Regions from separate parts of the Bacillus seohaeanensis genome, predicted to be linked through region 1. Evidence: riboswitches for the same ligand, from Rfam matches in the RefSeq annotation. Region 1 holds a riboswitch; the other holds the start of a gene.

Evidence for each region. Region 1 has a riboswitch for cobalamin ahead of ACFSUL_RS19840 (ribonucleoside-diphosphate reductase subunit alpha). Riboswitches for the same ligand answer to the same signal wherever they lie in the genome.
Region 2: linked by a shared signal. The riboswitch ahead of ACFSUL_RS15435 (ABC transporter substrate-binding protein) and the one ahead of ACFSUL_RS19840 (ribonucleoside-diphosphate reductase subunit alpha) in region 1 are both predicted to bind cobalamin.

Annotation. Positions count from the first base shown of each region.
Region 1 is NZ_JBHUMF010000033.1:825-9,064, forward strand. It holds gene ACFSUL_RS19835 (aldehyde dehydrogenase family protein) at 1-876, shown strand, start outside; cobalamin riboswitch at 1,499-1,679, shown strand; gene ACFSUL_RS19840 (ribonucleoside-diphosphate reductase subunit alpha) at 1,830-4,118, shown strand; gene ACFSUL_RS19845 (ribonucleotide-diphosphate reductase subunit beta) at 4,291-5,334, shown strand; gene ACFSUL_RS19850 (YczE/YyaS/YitT family protein) at 5,401-6,033, shown strand; gene ACFSUL_RS19855 (SpoVR family protein) at 6,389-7,801, opposite strand; gene ACFSUL_RS19860 (MFS transporter) at 7,895-8,240, opposite strand, start outside.
Region 2 is NZ_JBHUMF010000031.1:416,427-424,666, forward strand. It holds partial or broken gene ACFSUL_RS15400 (RNA-guided endonuclease InsQ/TnpB family protein) at 1-559, shown strand, start outside; gene ACFSUL_RS15405 (hypothetical protein) at 704-955, shown strand; gene ACFSUL_RS15410 (glycosyltransferase family 2 protein) at 1,005-2,120, opposite strand; gene ACFSUL_RS15415 (hypothetical protein) at 2,315-2,509, opposite strand; gene msrA (peptide-methionine (S)-S-oxide reductase MsrA) at 2,630-3,160, opposite strand; guanidine-I (ykkC/yxkD leader) riboswitch at 3,332-3,433, shown strand; gene ACFSUL_RS15425 (DMT family transporter) at 3,498-3,839, shown strand; gene ACFSUL_RS15430 (DMT family transporter) at 3,839-4,153, shown strand; cobalamin riboswitch at 4,220-4,408, shown strand; gene ACFSUL_RS15435 (ABC transporter substrate-binding protein) at 4,540-5,520, shown strand; gene ACFSUL_RS15440 (FecCD family ABC transporter permease) at 5,483-6,535, shown strand; gene ACFSUL_RS15445 (adenosylcobinamide amidohydrolase) at 6,536-8,008, shown strand; gene cbiB (adenosylcobinamide-phosphate synthase CbiB) at 8,005-8,240, shown strand, end outside.

The DNA of each region.
Region 1 (8,240 bases):
TATATGTTAGTAAAATTATTTCAAGAAGCGGGTCTTCCAGATGGGGTACTAAATTTACTGATGGGGACTGGAGAAGAAGTAGGAGAACCACTCGTTACACATGAAAAAGTGCATAAAATTACTTTTACCGGAAGCTTACCTGTCGGAAGAAAAATTCGAGAATCTGCTGGATTCAAAAAGGTAACGTTAGAGCTAGGTTCAAATTCCCCCAATATAATATTTGAAGATGCTAATATTGAAAATGCTGCGACAAGTTTGGTCAAAGGTGCTTTCGCCTTTTCCGGGCAAGTTTGTATTTCCGCACAAAGAATTTACGTTCAAAAAAACATTTATGATCAGTTTCTTGAAAACTTTGTCAAGCAAACAAAAGAATTAAAAATTGGGGATCCCGAGAGCGAGGAAACAGATATTGGTCCAATGATTAATGAGGATGAAGCAAGACGTGCTAAGCTTTGGATTGATGACGCTGTAGAAAAAGGTGCTAAAATTGAAACAGGTGGTGAGCAAAATGGCACTGTACTCTCCCCTACGATTATGACAAATGTTGATCAAAATATGAAAATCATTGCCGAGGAAGTTTTTGCACCGATTGTATCGGTCATTCCTTTTGATAGTGAAGAGGAAGTTATTAAGTTTTCGAATGATTCCATTTACGGGCTACAAGCAGGGGTTTTCACAAAGGATATCGATCGTGCGATGCGTGTAGCAGACCAATTAGAAATGGGTGGAGTATGGGTTAATGAAATCTCCACTTACCGCCAAGATAATCATCCATACGGTGGTGTCAAACAGAGTGGCATTGGCAAAGAAGGGGTTAAATATGCAATTGAAGATATGACCGAAATGAAATTTATCGGGATTAAATTGGATTCATAAAGCTAAAAGAGGCTGGGACATAACTAAAGTACTATCCCCTAAAGACGAACAATGTCAGGTTAAATTGTTTAGTAATCACTGTTACACACCGCTGTTGATTTCCGTGTCAAGACTTCGCTTTCCGCGGGCGGTCGGTGAGCCTCCGAGAAAAGCGGAAGCGGCTCGTTTTGCTCGCGAAGAAAATAGGGAAATACCCAAAAGGCGCTTTTTGCCTTTAGGGTATTTCATCTTTTTCATAGCGAGTTAGCCGCTGGAGCTAGACATGCGCTGCGCTCTTGCGGGGTCTCACCTGTTCCGCTTTTCCCGCAGGAGTCTTCGTCTTGCACTCCAATCAACAGCTAGAACAAGTTAAAAAGAACAACAAGTTTTATGAAGACTTATAAAAAAAACGAACTAATTCGCCTTCAAATGAAAGAATTAGTTCGTTTTTTTATTCACCTAGAGCACATTTGTCCCAGCCTCTTTTTCCATTGTATTAGATGCATTTTATGAACGTTCATATACGATTAAGAAGCAAATGTAAAGTATTGAAATATCAATTTCTATCGTTTACTATATTCTATATTAGGAAATTCACTATATATAGTGTCACAAAACAACACATGCAACTAAATATTGTTTTTTATAACAGTAAGAAAAGGTGCCGAGTACGGCTTAATAGGGAATCTGGTGTAATTCCAGAACTGTCCCCGCAACTGTAAGTGTGACGAAATGGTTCATCCACTGTATACATATCGTATATGGGAAGGTTCCAAAGTAGAATGATCACAAGTCAGGAGACCTGCCTGTTTCTTACAAAGTTTCTTATTCTTCGGGGATTGAGATAATGAGACGATACTTTCACAGATTACTTTCTATCTCTATGTAAAGTATCGTTTAAATCCACCCTACTTCCAGGAGTGGATTTTTTTATTTTATTCTTCCCCTTCTAGTACAAAAAAGGAGGAAACATAATGAGTATTAAATTAGAAACAACCATTATTAAAAGAAAAAACGGGAAAGAAGAACTCTTTTCACCAGAAAAATTAACGTCTTTTATAAAAAGTGCTGCAGCGGACTTTCCTACGCTGAATACAGATGATTATATCTCTAGACTCATTACCACAATTGAATCCCAAAAATCGTATACGGTATCGCAAATCAATAATCTTTTACTGCTTGAAGGTTTAGCGAATATCTCCGAGCAAGAGCCTGATTGGACGTATGTTTGTTCAAGAATCTATATGCAACAACTGTACAAAGAGGCTGCGATTAATAGGAACTATCCGGCTAATCAAAACTATGGATGCTTTTATGAATTAATCGTCCGACTAACAAACAATGGAATATATAATCCTATTATTTTAGAAAAATATTCAAAAGAAGAGCTGCATGAGCTTGGGGATATGATTGTTCCTAATAGAGATAAGTTTTTTACATACATTGGATTGCGAACATTAGCGGACCGTTACCTTGCCCGGGATCACGAAAAAAACACCTATGAGTTGCCACAAGAACGATTCATGATGATTGCCGTAACCCTTATGATGAATGAACCTCGAGAATCACGTCTTTCACTTGTTAAAGACGCTTACTGGGCTTTAAGTAATTTATATATGACAGTTGCTACTCCTACATTAGCAAATGCGGGGAAAAGTTATGGACAGCTTTCTAGTTGTTTTATCGATACGGTCGATGATAGTCTCCAAGGTATCTACGACAGTAATACCGACATCGCCAATCTTTCAAAATCAGGTGGTGGAATAGGTGTCTACCTTGGCAAAATCCGAAGCCGTGGGAGTGATATTAAAGGATTTAAAGGCATTTCGTCTGGTGTGATTCCGTGGATGAAGCAATTAAATAATACAGCAGTAAGCGTTGATCAGCTTGGTCAGCGAAAAGGAGCAATCTCCGTCTACTTAGATGTTTGGCATAAAGATATCTTCCTCTTTCTCGACTCGAAATTGAATAACGGGGATGAACGAATGAGAACACATGATTTGTTTACGGGCGTATGTGTTCCGGACTTATTTATGGAGCAAGTAGAAGCAAGAGCAGATTGGTATCTTTTCGATCCTCATGAAGTACGAAAAGTAATGGGCTACAGTTTGGAGGATTTTTATGATGCTGAAAAAGGAGATGGAGATTTTCGTGCTCGTTATTGGGAATGTGTCGATAACCCTCTTCTTTCGAAAGAAAAGGTTCCTGCAATTGAGGTTATAAAAGGAATTATGAAGGGCCAGCTTGAAACCGGTACACCGTTCATGTTTTACCGAGACGAAGTCAACCGCCAAAACGCGAATCATCATCAAGGTATGATTTATTGCACTAATCTTTGTACCGAGATTACCCAAAACCAAAGTCCGACTACCGTGGACGAGCAGTACACATCAGACGGAAAAATTATTACCGTCAAAACCCCTGGTGATTTTGTTGTCTGCAACCTTTCTTCTATAAATTTAGGAAGAGCTGTCCCAGAAAATGTACTTGAAAAATTAATTCCAATACAAGTCAGAATGTTAGATAATGTCATCGATTTAAATACAATTCCTGTATTGCAAGCAAAGTTGACAAATGAAAAATATCGTTCGATTGGATTAGGTACGTTTGGCTGGCATCACTTGCTTGCATTAAAGGGAATCAAATGGGAAAGCGAAGAGGCAGTTGACTATGCGGATACACTTTATGAAAAAATTGCTTATTTAACCATCGAAGCAAGCATGAAACTAGCACAAGAAAAAGGTAGCTACCCTTTATTCGAGGGATCAAATTGGCACACTGGCACTTATTTTACGAAAAAAGGATACGATGACTCTTCTCGTTTGCTCGACTGGGCTTCATTAAAGGATAAAGTTCAGAAGTACGGGGTGCGAAATGGATATATGATGGCGGTCGCGCCAAATGCATCTACTTCCATCATCGCTGGTAGCACAGCGAGTATAGACCCTATTTTCTTCAAAATGTACTCAGAGGAGAAAAAAGATTATAAAATTCCTGTCACTGCTCCTGACTTGAATGAAACAACTACATGGTATTATAAATCGGCTTATTTTATTAATCAGAAATGGAGCATTAAGCAAAACGCCGCAAGACAGCAGCACATTGATCAAGCAATTTCTTTTAACTTTTATGTAGTCAATACAATTAAAGCGAAAGAATTATTAGATCTCCATCTTGAAGCTTGGAAAAGTGGATTAAAAACAACCTATTATGTCCGCTCGACTTCAAGTTATATAGAAGATTGTGATTCGTGTGCAAGCTAATGTTTTATGATCGGTGTCTTTTTTAAAGTTTAATTCAACAGTTGATATTCGCCTTGATTTCAACAGATGAATATCAGCTTTAAATGAACAGTTGAATAAACAGCCATATTCAACTGTTCAATCAAAACAACAATAATATTTAATATAAAAAAGCTAATACGAGGTGAAGAATATGAAGGAACTACTAAAAAAACGAGTACTCATGGACGCAACAGCGCCAAATCGCTCTACAAAGATAATTAACGGTGAAAGCTCCAACATATTGAATTGGGATGATGTCGCCTATTCATGGACTTATCCAAAATATAAAAAAATGCTCGCAAACTTTTGGACTCCTTTTGAAATTAATATGGCACAAGATGTGAAACAATTTGGTCAGTTAACGAAAGATGAACAGGAGTCGTTTTTAAAAATTATCGGACTGCTTGCACTCCTTGATAGTATTCAAACAGATTACGCTAGTAAAGTTGCAGATTATATTACTGACTCTAGTATTAACGCTTTAATGATTATTCTCGCACAGCAAGAAGTCATTCATAATCATTCTTATTCCTACGTATTATCTAGTATCGTTTCGAAATCCGAACAAGATAAAGTATTCGAATTTTGGAGAAACGAAGAAATACTTCGGAAGCGAAATGATTTTGTGACGAATGGCTATAAACATTTTGCTCTGGAAGCAAGTGTAGAAAATCTATTGAAATCAATTGTATATGACGTGATTTTAGAAGGCTTGTTCTTCTACTCTGGCTTTGCTTTCTTTTACAACTTGGCAAGAAATCAAAAAATGGTCGCAACGAGCACGATGATTAATTACATAAATCGTGACGAACAAATTCATGTGGACTTGTTTGTTAAAATTTTCAAAGAAGTGCTAAAAGAGTATCCAGAATACGATACGCCTTCTCTTTCCGATTTTGTAACAAGCACTTTTAAAGAAGCTGCAAAATTAGAAATAGAATGGGCTCATGAAATTATCGGTACTAAAATAGAAGGAATTCACATGAATGACCTCGAATCTTATATTAAGTTTTATGCGAATGTACGCTGTAACCAACTTGGATTTGAGCGTCCTTTCGAAGGCTACCGCACCAATCCATTAAAATGGATAAAAGCTTATGAGGAAGTTGACTTGGGTAAATCAGACTTCTTCGAACAAAAATCTCGTCAATATACCAAAGTCAACAACATCGACAATGGCTTTGACGAACTATAAAGGTCCGTCCCTAGACACGGTAATGCGTTAAAGCAACGAGGGACGGACCTCTTAAGGAGAAGCAGTATGAGAATCTTTCTTCGTTTTTTATTTTTTGTTATCGGTATTCTTGTTTTCAGTTATGGAATTTCAATGGCAATAAAGGTACAGTACTTGGGAATTCACCCCTGGGATGTATTAAATATTGCTCTGTTTGATAAATGGGGACTGACAATCGGAACCTGGAATCTCATCGTTGGCGGTGTATTAATTTCAGGCACACTCTTCCTAAATCGTAAATATGTCAGAATTGGAACGATACTAAATGGTCTTATGGTCGGACCACTAGTTGATTTATATTTATTTTGGGATATTCTCCCCCAACGTTCTAGCCTCTACCTAGACGCAATTATTCTCATCTTAGCAATTATCATTATGGGAATCGGTGGTGGACTTTACTCCGCATCTGGCTTAGGAACAGGTCCTCGTGACGGATTTATGCTTTCCCTTTCGGAATTAACAGGACAGTCTATAAGCAAAGTACGAATTGCTTTTGAAAGCAGCATTCTTATCATTGGTTGGCTACTGGGAGGTCCGATTTTCATTTTCACCTTTATCTATACATTTATTCAAAGTCCCATTTTTCAATTTTCATTTTTACATTTTACAAAACTTCTGGATTCTTATAGTGCTTCTCGGTCGAATAATTTTAATTTATAATAAATACTTTTACAGTTTAAGTTGGCTCAAAGAATGGGGCCAGCTTTTTTCTTTGGCTGTTTTCTAAAGGCTCTTTTCTCATAGATTATTGTTTTTACTTATAAATTTAGTCCGTTGATTTCCGCTACGGATACTCGCTTTCCGCGGGGAGAGAGGGAGTCAAATGCCCGCAGCGAGAATCAACTCAGTAAGTTAAACTTAGTTTCCGTTAAAAAGCAACAAACTTTACGAAAATAGCCTTTCTAAAAGATTATTGCTTGTAACAATAGTTGAAAACAGCCAAAGAAAAAAGGCCTCAACTGAGACCTAAACAATTTAATACCTGAGCAATTATCTTGAGAAATGTCTGCTATCATTACAAATACTTTCTCTGCACACTACGCCCATCGTACGTAAACAGCATTTCTCTTCCTTCAATAACGGATTCCATATGAACAGGGCGTCCCCATAGTTGATAAATATAAGGGAGAACTTTTTCTAAATATTTCAGATCAAGTTCGATATCTTCATACCAATGTTTCAAATATAGTTCACCATTTTTTAAATAGTCGCCATCATTAACTGTAATATAAGGAAAACCACCGTTGACTCTCATACTAACAAGCTGGTCACGGACCTTTTTCCATTCCTTATCAACAATCTTATAATCTTTCCCTTGTTTTTGGAAAAGGTACATATCCTCTCTCGTCACAAGATCTTTTGTTAAGTAATTTCGTAAAAAAGAAATATCCGATTCAATTTCTCTTACTTCAAACATCTTTTCACGACCTGAGTTTGGCCGAACCCCCATCCTTTTCATTTCATCTGTAGGGTTATTGTATCTCTCTTCGATATCTTCAAATATTTTCACACCAAGGTAATAGGGATTGATGCCTGTTCTTGATGGTTGAACAACACCTGCATTTAGTTTAGCAAACTCAATAGCTTCACCGCTCGTTAAATCCATTTCTCTAATGATGCGCTGATGCCAATAAGATGCCCAGCCCTCGTTCATGATTTTTGTTTCAAGCTGTGGCCAGAAGTAGAGCATTTCTTCTCTCATCATTGTTAAAATGTCCCGCTGCCAGTCTTCTAGTTCCCTGCTGTATTGTTCTATGAAAAGGAGAACATCCTTTTCAGGCTGCGGCGGGAATTTTTTCTTTACCTTTTTCTTTGGTCGGTCTTTTGGTTTATCATCAAGAGACCATAAATCATCGTACGGAGTAACCCGTGGTGCTTCTTCCTCCTCCCACTCCACATCGTCCATTGTCCACGAAAGCTTTGGACGCATTAAAGAAGGATCTATATGTTCATCTATCGCCAATACAGCATCAAGAAAAGCTTCTACTTCCTGCTTCCCATGATCAATCTCATACTGCCGCACTCGATCTGCTGTAGCTGCCATACTTTCCACCATATCACGTTTCGTGTTTTCAAATCGAATATTATTTTTGAAAAAGTCACAATGGGCTAGTACGTGGGCAACAATAAGCTTATTTTGAATTAATGAATTAGAGTCTAATAAAAAGGCATAACAAGGATTAGAGTTGATTACGAGTTCATAAATCTTACTTAACCCTAAATCATACTGGAGCTTCATTTTATAAAATTGTTTTCCAAAGCTCCAATGGGAAAAACGAGTCGGCATTCCATATGCACCAAATGTATAAATAATATCTGCAGGACAAATCTCATATCTCATCGGATAAGAATCCAGGCCAAACCCTGAGGCTATCTCGGTTATTTCGCTTATTGCTCGTTCGAGTTGCTTTTGTTCCTCCGGTTTCATATGCATCCCCCTTGTCTAGTCTCCTTAAAACACTATATGAGGAAAAACTCCATTTAATGATAATTGGTAGCTATCCCCAACCATATTAATGTATTAACGCACGAGAGAAGGGTACGCTGTTTTGCTGTTCATAAATCGTAACGGTAGCAACAATACCATCGACACCAGTGCTGCGAACAGAAATAGTGCTGATACACTTGTTTTTTCCATTAGCCATCCAGCAATAGCGATAGTAATACCAAATAAGATTGTTGTAAAAAGACCATGTACCGCATAAACTTTTCCAATTTTTTCAGGCGGAGTATTATATTGCAACATCGTTTGTAACATAATCGTTTTTATTTGTTCTACAGCACCAAAGAGGAATGATAAAAGTAGAGCCATTACCCCAAATGTCGTCCAGCCAAAAATAAAGATAATGAGAACAGATAAAACCGTT
Region 2 (8,240 bases), on a different contig from region 1:
TTGTTCTAGTAGTCAAAAGTTTAAAAACATTAATAAAACGAAAGAAGTAAGAAAAGTTGAGAAACGTTTACGTCGGTTGCAACGAAGCGTATCTCGAAAATATGAAATGAATAAGGAGGAAAACCATTTTGTCAAAACAAGCAATATTATAAAAATTGAAAAGAAAGTGCAACACCTACACAGACGATTAACCAACATTAGAACCAACCATATTCACCAAGCTACGAACGCTATCGTGAAAACCAAGCCTAGCAAAGTAGTGATGGAGGATTTGAATGTAAGTGGAATGATGAAAAATCGTCATTTGTCCAAGGCTATAGCGAACCAAAAACTATATGAATTCATTCGCCAAATAAAATACAAATGCGAGAAATATGGCATTGAATTCATGCAAGTTGACCGTTTTTATCCATCTTCTAAAATTTGTTCGTCATGTGGGGAAATCAAGAAAGGTTTAAAACTCTCCGATCGTACTTATTCATGTGATTGTGGTTTAAAGATTGATCGTGACTTGAATGCAGCTATCAATCTAGCTAACTTTGGAAAATTGACAGTTTAGCCACTTCCAAGACACTGTTAATATGTACGGTTCGTTGTACCGGAATTTACGCTTGTGGACTGTCACAACAAACGAGAGTAGCTTCGGCAAAATCGGACAGGTGGAAACAAGAAATAAACAAAACTTATAGATTTTTATAGGTTTTTGGCAACGGACTATACTCATGTCGTTCATTTACATCACATCGAAGATTCGTCGGAAAAATATATTTGGACACCAGTACATCCATCAAACGAAAAACACATTGAACCTAGCTCTATAAAAGATTATATTAGAGAATTTGGTTCACAGGAGAATACAAAACTAATATTAGAACACACACCTCATCGAGTACCATCGAAACATTTTGTTTTAGAGGGAATTAATTGGATAAAAGATACCTTAGATAACAAATAAAGGGTCTCCGAAATAGAGACCCTCTCGACCACATAAGAAAGTACGAAAATCATTTCAACTTTTCATCTTCCCCTTTTTGAACAACCACATATTTTCCTTTTCGATCCGCTTTTAGCGCAATAAACGATTTAACAATGGAGTAACCGAGAATGACTACGCAGATTAACAAGTGAATAGGGAATAATAGAGTATCTTGGAGATGGAAATTACCGGTTCTATTCGCAATATAGAGAAGCAGTAAAGCTAATAGGACATACATGCCACATAAATAAAGTGGGGAAGACCACATCAACTGAACACCTTCTACAATAAAGAAAGCGAGTGAACCGAGCCAAGCCATTGTAAAAAAGAACGGAACAATATTCATCAACTGTGCTCTGTTTGCAAAACTGCTAGCCCAGCCGTCCATAAGTTTTGCGAATCCATTAGGATACATTCGCATAGAAATTGCCCGGTAACCGCTTTTCGCTTCTATAAAAACACCGCTTTTTCTTGCGTGCTTAGAAAGGGAGAGATGTGCTGCCATTGAACCTTTTGTTGTTTCATGACCACCCAAAACAAAATAATCTTGTTTTGCACATATAAAGCATTGTTCAAATCCTCCAGCGGGACCTGAAATCTTCGAAAATACATTTGTGACACCAGATGCAGCAAGAATAATCATATGAAGTAGCATGGAGAGTGTTTCATACCAATGTTTTACATAATGATATGGATGAATGGTTAAAACACCTCTATTTTGCTGTTTCTTGTATGCTTCTGCTATTCGGAGCAATCCTCTTTTATCAAACCATGTATTACTATCAACGAATAGAAAAATGTCTCCATCAGCCTGTTGCGCTCCAGTCCAGTAGGCCCAATTTTTTGCTTGCCAGCCGGCAGGGAGTGGGGGCATAGCAATTACTCTAGCTCCCAATTGTCCCGCTATGTCTTTTGTTTTGTCCTCTGAATGATCATCAACAACAATAACTTCTAAAGGAGATACGATTTGTTCATTAATGCTTTTTAAAAAGGAGGTAATGTTTTTTTCTGCATTTTTTGCATGAATAATAATGGAGAATTTTTTCACAAGGTAATTATTTTGTAGTTGGACTCTTTTTTTTAAGACAGGTAATCTCATAAACAGGAAGATCGTAAGCGATATAGCAACTATCCACGAAATCATATAAATTCCCTTCCTTTTATACTGATATTATATTGTTGCCATTATATCCACTTTTCGAGGAAGTAATACGTTTTTTTCTTGGGAAGGGTCCTGGTTTAATTTTTTCCCTTACTAATTTTGATTTCAAGAACTGAGTTTAGGCAAATTAAAAGAAGGTGAGCTTAGTGCTCCCCCTCTTCCCTTTATTCATTACCTTATAAATTTTCATTTTGTTGCCCAATTTCCCCTTCAGCTAAGTAGTTATTGGCATCTTCCTGCTTTTTATGCTCGGCAACAGAGTCGCCAGGGTATGGGTCCTCTAGGTTAACATATTGAGAAGGACCGGGCTCCACTGATACTTCATCTTGGTTTGGTAATTTTATTGATGTTACGCTCTTTTGCTTATCCATTGTAAAACTCCTTTCCATTCTTAACGTTTAGTACAAGTATAGGCAGATAGAATTTAAGCTACTTGCACAGTTGTTATTTCTAGTATGGATGAAGGAGGCCTCTACTATTCTTCTAACGCTTTATTTTCCCCAATTGTCTTTGATAAACTCATCACGACCGGACTGAGCACGATCGGTTTTATATTCGTCAGGGCTTTTCTTGTAAAAGTCCTGATGATAATCTTCGGCAGGATAAAACTTTTCAGCATTAAGGATTTTTGTAACAATTGGTTTCTTGAACCGACCACTTTTGCTAATTTCATCTCTAGTTTCCTCAGCAAGACGTTTTTGCTCTTCATTATGATAAAAAATGGCTGTCCGATATTGGGGTCCACGGTCTTGAAATTGACCTTCATCATCTGTAGGGTCTATTTGTGGCCAATATAATTCAAGCAACTTTTCATACGGGAAAAGTTCTGGGTTAAATGTAATTTGAACCACCTCGTAGTGACCAGTTTCTCCAGTTTTCACTTGCTCATATGTAGGGTTATCGACATGTCCGCCTGTATAACCCGAAACAATACTTATTATTCCTGGCAATTCATCGAAAGGCTTTACCATACACCAAAAACATCCACCGGCGAATGTAGCCAATTGTTTATTCTCACTCATAATATATCCCCCTAAAAACAAAGATTCAAAAAATCTTCCACTTAGTCATATTTCAGCTAAAATTCAGATATTTCAACTGATTTTACCACTATCCTAGGATACATGACAACTAAATGGTATTAAAATTTTTATTGAGAAAACAGCCGATTTATTATAAAATAGCAATTAACTAAAAAAGTTTTCTAGGGTTCCGTAATCTCAAATGATTAGTCTGGTCCGAGAGAAAACGCACAGATTTTATCTGTGACACGGAGGGATAAAAGCCCGGGAGATGTATCTACTTGATATGTCTCTCGGGCTTTTCCGTTGTTATAAGGTGAGGAATGGAGGACTTAAAATGAATAAAAATTGGATTATCGTATTTTTTGCCGCTTTTTTTGAGGTGTTTTGGGTAGTTGGATTAAAGCATGCCAACTCACTTTTAGAATGGGCGGGAACGGTTATCTCAATAGTCATTAGCTTTTACGTGTTGATTATCGCTGGTCGTAAATTGCCTGTCGGTACAGTGTATGCGGTTTTTGTTGGATTAGGGACGGCAGGAACCGTTTTAACAGAAATGCTTTTCTTTGGTGAACCGTTGAAAATTGGAAAAATCGTTTTGATTTCCGTACTACTTATTGGCGTAATTGGCTTAAAATTAGTTACTGATGATCCTGTTGAGGAAGGGGAAAACGTATAATGGCTTGGATTTCTTTAATAGTTGCCGGTCTCTGTGAAATGACCGGTGTGGCGATGATTAATAAATGGAATAATGATCATAAATGGCATTCACTAGTGTTCTTAGTGGTTGGATTCGGTGTTAGTTTTCTTTGTCTTACTTTTGCGATGGAAACATTACCAATGGGAACAGCCTATGCGATTTGGACAGGAATAGGAGCAGCGGGCGGGGCGGTACTCGGAATGGTCTTATATGGAGAATCGACCGATTGGAAAAGAATCTTTTTTATTGCACTGATACTTTCATCAGCAATTGGATTAAAGCTAATAGGTTAGAAGTTTTTCTGAAAAAGTGATTCCATTCGACGAGAATCTCATGTATAATCCAATTGACGGAAAATTTTATAGCATATGGAAATAGGTGAAGCAGTCCAGCAATATCTGCTTCACAATAGGGAAGTTGGTGAAAATCCAACACGGTCCCGCCACTGTAAATGGGAGCAAGCTGTGAATCCACTGTACAAAAAGTATGGGAAGGAGCAGCAAGCAATGACCATAAGTCAGGAGACCTGCCTGTTTCTTTTTTAGCACCAGTACTACGAGGATAGGAAGGTGTAATTTGCATACATACAGATAAGGGCTGAAACGCTTGCATGCATCTTACACAACATCTCCATTTACTGGAGATGTTTTTTATTTCATTCAAATTGGGGGATTAACAAATGAAAAAGTTTTACTCGTTATTTTTGACTTTATTGTTAGTTTTAGGTGTGCTCGCTGGTTGCGGTCAATCAGAGGATGGGACAAAAGATACTGGAACAAGTGGAGAAAAAACGGAACAAGCTGATGGAAACAAAGAATCTGCATTTCCTCTAACGATAACGGATGCGGTTGACGAAGAGGTCGTTATTGAAAAACAACCCGAGAAAATTATCTCCCTTGTTCCTAGCAATACAGAAATTGCTTATGAATTAGGTTTAGGAGAGAAGATTGTTGGAGTTTCTGATAATGATAACTATCCGGAAGAAGTAACGGAAAAAGAAAAAGTTGGCGGAATGGAATTTAATGTTGAAAAAGTTATTAGCCTGTCACCAGATTTGGTACTAGCACATGAGTCTGGTGTATCCTATGCAAAAGAAGGGTTTAAGCAATTACGTGAAGCGGGCATCCCAGTATTTGTAGTCAAAGAAGCTACAAACTTTGATGAAACTTTCGAAACGATTGAAACAATAGGCAAAATAACTGGTACAACGAAAGATGCTGAAGAAATTGTCACAACAATGAAGGAAGATTTAGATGCAATAAAAGAAAAAGTTGCTTCTGTTACAGAAAAGAAAAAAGTATATGTTGAAGTTTCTCCCGCTCCGGAAATTTTTACAACAGGGAAAAACACTTTCATGGATCAAATGCTGACAACTATTAACGCAGAAAATGCCGTTTCAGATCAAGAGGGATGGGTACAGATGGACCAAGAGGCAGTCATTGCACTTAATCCAGATGTTATTATTACAACGTATGGTTTCTATACTGAAAACCCGAAACAACAAATCATGAGCCGTGACGGATGGCAGGATATGAAAGCTCTTAAAGAAGAACAAATATATGATGTTCATTCTGATTTAGTAACAAGAACAGGTCCTAGGCTTATCGAAGGAGTAGAGGAGATTGCCAAAGCAGTTTATCCAGAAGTTTTTGCAGAATAAAAAATGGATAACATATGGATTAGCTTTAGTCTTTCTCGTACTATCACTATTAGCTGGGATCTCTATTGGAACCATTTCCGTTCCATTTCGTGATACAATTGTTATCATTGGTGCAAAAATATTCCGTTTTGACCTTCCTGAATCAATTGATACGATGTACACTAATATCGTTTACGCGATTCGATTACCTCGTGTATTATTGGCCTTTATTGTAGGGGGCTCTTTGGCAATTGCCGGAGCTTCCTTCCAAGGGCTTCTAAGAAATCCGCTAGCTGATCCATATACTTTAGGTGTTTCTTCCGGAGCTTCTGTTGGAGCAGTTTTAACACTGTTTTTTCAAATAAGCCTTCCGGTTATCGGAATGTTTACACTTCCATTTTTAAGTATTGTTACATCTATTATTACTATTTTTCTCGTATTATTTTTTGCACAAAAAGTAGAAAGATCGATGAAAATTGAGACGATCATTTTAACTGGTATTATATTTAGTTCATTTTTAGGATCATTCATTTCGTTAATGATTGCGTTAACTGGAGAAGAGTTGCGGCAAATTATCGGCTGGCTACTCGGAAGTGTTTCAATGCGTGGTTGGGATTATGTAATTATTATTATCCCATTCTTTATTATCGGTGTTATTATTTTATTGATGAATACAAAAGAGCTAAATGGAATGAGTTTTGGAGAGGAACATGCACATCATCTCGGAATTTCCGTTGAAAAAAGAAAACTTGTCATTTTGCTTGCTGGCTCGATTTTAACCGGGGCAGCTGTTGCTGTTTCAGGAACGATTGGGTTTGTGGGTCTTGTTGTTCCACATTTTATTAGAATACTAGTCGGCCATGACCATCGTCATCTACTGCCATTGTCAATTATCACGGGCGGTGGGTTTTTAGTACTAGCAGACCTTATTTCGCGTACAGTTATTGCACCTACAGAGCTTCCAATCGGAGTTATTACAGCATTAATCGGGGCTCCTATTTTCGGATATATTTTAATAAAGAAGAGAGGTGCCTAAATGATATCTGTTCAACAGTTAACAGCAGGGTATGAGAATAAAAAAATACTTAAAAATATAAGTTTTACCGTCCAAGCTGGAGAATTTTTCGGTATTTTAGGTCCGAATGGAAGCGGGAAAACAACTCTTCTCAAAGTATTATCCGGACTACTTCCAACCGATAATGGAAGTGTTACTATTCAAGGGAAAGACATATCCTTTTATTCGTCGAAAGAACTTGCGAAAACAATTGCTGTTTTACCACAAATTACTTCTAACTCCTTCTCGTACCGTGTAAAAGAAACCGTTATGCTTGGGCGATATGCACATCAAAAAGGTTTGTTCAAAGGTATTCAACCGGAAGATGAGCAAGTGGTGGAAGAAGTAATGAAGCAAATAGGTGTATGGGAATTACAAGATCGAGTGCTTGACGAATTGTCTGGTGGAGAAAGGCAACGAGTTTTCCTTGCGCAGAGCTTGGTACAACAACCGAAAATATTAATATTGGACGAGCCTACCAATCACTTGGATCTTTCTTTTCAAAAGAATTTACTTGATTTATTGAAACACCGATCGAAGCAAGATAATTTGACTATCATCAGTATTTTTCATGATCTGAATCTTGCTAGTCTTTATTGCGACCGGTTGCTACTATTACATGAAGGAAAAGAAAAGCTTGTGGATCACCCAGAAAATGTACTAAGTGTAAAGAATATAGAAGAGGTCTATCATACGAAAGTAGAAAAACGACCTCACCCAAAAGTGCCAAAACCACAAATGGTAATTATTCCTGAAGCAGATGAAGCTGATTTGGAAGATGTTATTCTTGGTGAGCAATACATTGGTGAGTCAGATGATTACATTAGCTATCATTCACCAATCCCGCTAAAAAGCATGTCATCAGGTGTGATTGGTTCTGGTCTCGGGTGGTATCAACATTTTATAAATAGACATGTACCAAAGGATTATGATATTTCCAATTATTATGAAGATATGAAACAATACCTTTATGATCACGGTTTCGATCCCAGTTTTACGGTAGGGATGATGACAGCCGTTATCCTTGAGGATGTCACCTATAAAAAGTTCAAATTAGGTGATTGTAGTATTTTTGTCGTTGTAACAGCTGGAGTCGGAAATGCCGTTGATGTCTCCAATAGCTATCAATTTGATTTAGAACCTTCACCGGGGACAATAAACACTTGGGTATTCATTAATGGAAACTTATCCGATGAGGCATTTATTCAAGCTATTGTTACAGCTACAGAAGCGAAAGTAAAAGCAATGAGAGATTTGGATATCCTTGATCCAAAAACAGGTACTTTTGCCACGGGTACTTCTACAGACAGTATTATGATAGCTGCTACTCAGCGAGGGAAGAAACATACTTTTGCAGGCTCGATAACGTCACTTGGAAAATTAATTGGTCAAGGAGTCCATGAATGTACAAAAGAAGCAATACAAAAATCTGTTAAAAGGCGATCCAAACTATGATTAGTCACCTTTTATCAATTATTTTGGCCTTATTCATTGACCGAATTGCAGGGGATCCTAACCATTGGCCTCATCCAGTCCGCTGGATAGGTCGGTTAATTTCGTTTTTAGAGGTACGTTGGAATAGAGGGAAATATCGAAAGTGGAAAGGCACGCTGTTATCTTTCACTGTTTTATTGACGGTATTTTTCTTGTCATTGTTTATCACTGTTGCTTCGTATTCTATACATAC